Regions from separate parts of the Rummeliibacillus sp. NPDC094406 genome, predicted to be linked through region 2. Evidence: predicted binding sites of a transcription regulator. Region 2 holds the regulator's gene; the other holds the start of a gene.
The links. The regulator NrdR, encoded in region 2, represses ribonucleotide reductase genes. The targets are predictions, from matches to a motif close to AACACNATATATNGTGTT.
Positions count from the first base shown of each region.

Region 1: the regulator NrdR is predicted to act here: its motif matches at 1,528-1,545, upstream of ACIQ4I_RS09170 (vitamin B12-dependent ribonucleotide reductase).

Region 1 covers NZ_JBIWGZ010000003.1:160,217-163,437, forward strand. The annotation lists gene ACIQ4I_RS09170 (vitamin B12-dependent ribonucleotide reductase) at 1-1,498, opposite strand, end outside; gene ACIQ4I_RS09175 (lipoate--protein ligase family protein) at 1,677-2,510, opposite strand; gene ACIQ4I_RS09180 (rhodanese-like domain-containing protein) at 2,618-2,998, shown strand.
Region 2 covers NZ_JBIWGZ010000003.1:486,528-489,748, reverse strand. The annotation lists gene ACIQ4I_RS10755 (glyceraldehyde-3-phosphate dehydrogenase) at 1-962, shown strand, start outside; gene nrdR (transcriptional regulator NrdR) at 1,175-1,654, shown strand; gene ACIQ4I_RS10745 (DnaD domain protein) at 1,682-3,221, shown strand, end outside.

The sequences.
Region 1 (3,221 bases), 330 kb from region 2:
GAGCTAAGTTAACTGCAGCTAAATTACATACTGAATATGGGGCTAATGGTTGTTCACCGCATGGATTTGTAGCAACAACTTTTTGACCGTAACTTTTAGCATTTGTCATTTCATTGGCATTGTCAATGAAGAAAATACCTGGTTCAGCTGAGTAAGTAGCACAAATATTGATCAAATTCCAAAGCTCAAGTGCTTTGATTTTGCGATATGAGCTTACAGCATGTCCCTTTTCTTCCCATTCACGAACATCGCCACATTCATGCCATTCATCGTTATAAATTGCCATTTCTTTTGCATCGTAAGTTTCAACAGATGGGAAACGCAGATCAAATTCTGCATCACTTTCAACTGCTTCCATGAATTCGTTTGTCAATGTAACAGAAATATTAGCACCTGTTAAGAATTCTGGATTGTTTACGCTATAAGTACCACCATCACGTAATTTTGTTTCAGCATCTTTGAAGATGGCTTCATTGAATCCGCCGAAACCAGGGATGGATTTATAATTGATAATACCTTGATACATCGCTTTTTCTTGCTCTGTTAAAGGTTTGAATTGTAGTTTTTCTTTTGCTAAGCGTTTAATTTCTTCATCTGTTGTATTTTCGATTAAGAATCGTAAAATACGAGGATTTTGCATTTTAGAAATAATAAATTCAAAAATGTCAGGATGCCAACATGATAGCATAATCATTTGTGCTCCGCGACGTGATCCACCTTGCTCTACGAGATGTGTCAATTTCGCAATATCATCGAGCCATGATACAGAACCAGATGATTTGCCGTTTACTCCACGAGCTAATGTATTACGTGGTCGTAATGTTGAACCATTTGTACCAACACCACCACCGCGACTCATGATTTCCATTACTTGTTTGCGGTGATCACTTATCCCTTCACGCGAATCTGCCACAAATGGCATAACGTAACAGTTGAAGTACGTAACATCAGTACCTGATCCTGCTCCGTAGATAACACGTCCTGCTGGGATGAAGTTCAGACCTACAAGTTGTTTATAAAACTTTTGATACCATGCTTCTCGTTTTTCTTCTGTCTTTTCGACAGATGCTAATCCCGTTGCATTACGTTTTGCTATTTGTTCGTAAAAAACTTCTAGAGGCTTTTCAATGACGTCTAGTGAGCGAGTAACAATTCCTTCTGATAGCTCTTCTGGATCATCGATTGCGCTACGATAATCATCTTCGATTAGAATTTTTGCTCTTTTTTTAACTTCATCGATTGAAACGATATAGCCAAGTCCACGAGCAGGAAACTTAGGATCTGCTTTTACTGTTAAAACAACAAAATCCCCAACTTTTAACGTTTTCTTTTCAGTATCTTTGAAAGAATAACGGTCGATCATCACAAGTCGAGAAACACCTTTGTGCGTTAAATGCATGTCCTCTGTGATTGGATGAACTTGAGGAAATTGTTGAATGTCTTTGTTTAGTTGTTTAATGTCGATTGTCTGATTATGATGCTGCGATGCAAGTACCATACCATCCGCCTCCCTATTTCTTATAGCAAAACACAATATATAGTATTTATACAATTAAATACGATACTATATATTGATTGGAAAAGCAAATAGCGCTTTTTTAGAAAAAAACGTTGTTATATCGCGATTCATAGGTATTTTCGGTTTTTTTATCACAAAAAATAAGCCTAAAAACCTATTATTTTCTAAAGTTCCATTCATCCGTTTCATAACGTGTTTTTGCAAGATTTTCAACAAAATCTTGTTGTTCTTGTGTCAATTCGTAAGGTACTAATTCAATATCTAGTGCATCTTCAAATCCCTTGTGGAAAGCTTCAGCACATGCTTCGACATCTACTTTACGTTTTGCTAATTGATTAATTGCGATCGCTTTTTGTGGTAAATGTTTGCGCATACGATCTTTTGATGCTTCTGATGGAAATTTGAAAACAGAGATCAATTTTTCATCATCTAAATCTATTAAAATTGATCCATGTTGTAAAATTACGCCCTCTTGTCTAGTTTGTGCACTACCTGCAACCTTTTTACCTTCTACGACAAGTTCATACCAACTTGGTGCATCAAAACAAACTGCACTTTTTGGCTTTTTCAAAATATCTCTTTTTTCTTCCGAATCAGGCACAGAAAAATAAGCGTCTAAGCCTAAATTGCGAAAGCCTAACAATAACCCTTCACTGATCACTCGATAGGCTTCTGTGACTGTTTTAGGCATGTTAGGGTATTTTTCTGAAACGATAACACTATACGTTAATTCATGTTCATGTAAGACTGCTCGCCCACCAGTTGGACGTCTTACAAAACCTAAATTTAATTTCTTTAATTGATCGAAATCGATATCTTTTTGTACTCGTTGAAAATAACCTACTGAGAGTGTCGCTGGATTCCATTCATAAAAACGAATTACTGGTGGAATTAGCCCTTCGCTATGCCAATGTAATAGTGCTTCATCTAAAGCCATATTATACGCAGGGCTACATGGACCTGAATTTATAAAATACCATTTAGTTGTCATTTAATCGTCTCCCTTTTATATCAACTTTTCTATTTTATCAAAGTCATTGGACTATCGCTAGTTCTTCTTTTATAATATTATTTATAGATAGAAAGGGGTAAGTCATCTTGAGCTGGTTATATACAATACTAATCATCCTAGTTGTAATTATTATTTACGCGCTTATTAATGCATTACGCTTAAAAAAAGCAGTTACAACTCTAAATGAAGAAGAATTTAAAAAAGGGTATCGTAAAGCACAATTAATCGATGTTCGTGAATTAAAAGAATTTGAAGGTGGGCATATTTTAGGTGCACGTAACTTACCTACAACCCAACTTCGTAATCGATATCATGAGCTTCGTCCAGATAAGCCAGTATACTTATACTGCCAAAATGCTGGTCGTAGTGCACGTGCTGCTTTATTCTTAAAGAAAAAGGGCTACAATGAACTTTATCAATTAGAAGGCGGTTACAAAAACTGGCACGGTAAAATTAAAGTGAAATAGTTTCTTCTAATTAAGGAAAGTCGTTTCAATTACGAAATGGCTTTCTTTTTTTCGTAGAATTTTTTCCTAATCCAATTTTAGAAAGGTGCTGAACGTTTTATTTCCCACATCATTTCCTGAACATATATAATAGGAAGAAACTCAAAATGATTTTCCGTTAATTTCATTGAACAAACCTATTATTATTCTATGAAAAATCTTGAAGCTAACTAAATCCTAAGAT
Region 2 (3,221 bases):
CGATACTGCAAGATGATTTAAATATTGTAGCGATAAATGCAAACTATCCAGCCGAAACATTGGCTCATTTAATAAAGTATGACACAACTCATGGCAGATTTAATGGTGAAGTAACTACAGAAGAAGATGCATTAGTTGTAAATGGTAAACGCGTTCAACTTGTAAATGATCGTAACCCTCAAAACTTACCTTGGAAAGAAATGGGTGTCGATATCGTTATTGAAGCAACAGGTAAATTTAATGAACGTAGTAAAGCAGCTTTACATCTTGAAGCAGGTGCGAAAAAAGTAATTTTAACAGCACCAGGTAAAAACGAAGATGTTACAATCGTGATGGGTGTTAATGATGATAAATTAGACCTTTCAAAACATGACGTTATTTCAAATGCAAGTTGTACAACAAACTGTCTTGCACCAGTTGCGAAAGTCCTAAATGATACATTTGGAATTGACAACGGTTTAATGACAACAGTTCATTCATATACAAACGATCAAAAAAATATTGACAATCCACATAAAGATTTACGACGTGCACGTGCATGTGCTGAATCTATTATTCCAACTTCTACAGGTGCAGCGAAAGCATTAACACTTGTACTACCTGAATTACAAGGTAAATTACATGGTATGGCTCTACGTGTTCCAACACCAAACGTTTCATTAGTAGACTTAGTTGTAGACTTACAACGAGATGTAACAGTTGAAGAAGTAAATGAAGCATTCAAAAAAGCAGCTGCAGGTCCATTAAAAGGTATTTTAGACTTCACAATGGAACCACTTGTATCTCGTGACTACAATACAAATCCTGCTTCAGCAACAATTGATGGTCTTACTACAATGACAATTGGTTCTCGTAAAGTAAAAGTACTTGCTTGGTATGACAATGAATGGGGTTACTCTTCACGTGTTGTAGATCTTACTAAAAAAGTTGTAGCTGAGTTAAAAGAAACAGTAAATGCATAATTAATTGATTGGCTAAATCCTTCTAACTGATTCAGTTGGAAGGATTTTTTTATCTGAAATTGCGCAAAATATACTAAAGAATCGAAATTTGACGGATTTTGATATAGTTATTTTGATGTAAAGGGGAATTTCTACTCTTTTTTTCGATTTATATCATTATTTTTTGATATAATAGATAAACTAATATGTTTCGAAATCAGGAGAGAAAAATTATGAAATGTCCAGCATGTCAATATAACGGAACAAAAGTCATTGATAGTAGACCTGTGGATGATAATAAAGCCATTCGCAGGCGCCGAGAATGTGAATCATGTAGTTTTCGTTTTACCACTTTTGAAAAAGTAGAAGAGATGCCACTCATTGTTATTAAAAAAGATGGTTCACGTGAAGAATTTAGTCGAGAAAAAGTGCTTCGAGGTCTTATTCGAGCGTGTGAAAAGCGTCCAGTTGCTTTAAGTGTGTTAGAGGATTTAGTGTTTAATATTGAGCAAGATTTGCGAAGAATTGGTAACGCAGAAGTAAAAACAGAAGATGTTGGGGAAATGATTATGGACAGACTTTCAAAAATTGATGAAGTTTCCTATGTTCGTTTTGCATCTGTATATCGTCAATTCAAGGATATTAATGTATTTATTGATGAGTTAAGAGAGTTAATCGAAAAACAATCCAAAGAACGTGAAAAAGAACAGTAAGTGGATGTTTTGGAGGGGGAACCGTTGGTGAATTTATATAAAGAATTGCAACCTGTTGATCGCCTATCTATTCGCGTACCTTTCCCTCTATCTAGTTATGACCGAAAGTTGATCACTCTTTTGTATCAACCACTTATTGGAGCAGAGCCAATTAGCCTCTATTTTTTACTATGGGCTGAGGGAGAAAATGTAGACGATAGTGCGATGTCACATTATCATTTGATGAACGCTTTAGATATGCCAATTGGCAAAATTTTCGAATCGCGAATAGCACTTGAGGCTATTGGTTTATTACGCACTTGGCGTAAAGACCAGCAAGAAATGCGTTGCTTTATCTATGATGCGATGCCGCCCCTTGATGCGGCTACCTTCTTTGATGACCCCCTTTTATCAATGTTCTTGTTTAGTAAAATTGGGGAATCAGCATACCGTAATTTACGGCAACGTTTTGTTTCAAAAGGACTGTCTAATTATGGCTATCAGGAAGTATCTAGAACATTTACAGATGTTTATCGACCTGTTCAGCATAATGTGCCATCTGATGAAATACAACTTACAGGATTACAAGAAAAGCCAAAAGAATTACCTTTTAACTATGAGGATTTTGATTTCAATCTTTTAAGAACGAGTTTATCGGAGCAACTAGTTCCGTCATCCATATTAACAGCAGAAGTAAAAGCAACGATTGCAAAATTAGCTTTTCTATATCATTTAACACCGTTTGATATGCAGAAAGTTGTTCTATTAGCACTCGATGATCAAATGGTTTTAAGTGATTTACGTTTAAAAAAAGAAGCGGCTGACTATTATAAACTGACAGTATCGAAAGAACCGCCAGCGATGCAATCTGTCATGAAAAAAACACAAAAACAAGAAGTCTTTACGCAAACAGCTATGGTAGATGAAGATATTGATCCTATGGAAGCAGAGCTAATACGATGGTTTGAATCGACTTCCCCAATTGATGTATTGACTGCGGTGGCAGGAGGAAAGGAACCGTTTCCTAATGATCGCCAGTTAGTAGAGGATTTAGTGATGCAATATGGCATGCCAACACCGGTAGTGAACGTATTGATACATTATGTGTTTTTAAGAAATAATGGGAAATTAAACCGCAAATATATAGAAACAATCGCATCGCATTGGCGCAATACAGGTGTGAAAACAGCAAGAGAAGCGATGAAGTTAGCAAGAGAATTTGAAGTAAATAACGTAACGGATTCTAAAATAGTCGCAACTAAAGAAACAAAAGATTATTCAAAGGAATATAAGATATTAAAAGCTGGAGCAGGGATATTTTATCAACTGCCACAGTTTGTGGACTCGGATTATTCAAATATGGAGCAACTAAATAAAGAGTTAATACCTATTTTTAACAGTGTAAAATCAATTGACTTATTAACAATGCTTGTAAAAGGAAAAACTCCATTTGAAAAGGATGTCAAAGTGGTACAAGATTTTACTACGAAATATGACATACCAACACCTGTATTGAATGTCCTTATTCACTATGCTTATTATTTAAGTAATGCCAACTTAAATAGCGCTTTCCTGCAAGCAATTGCTT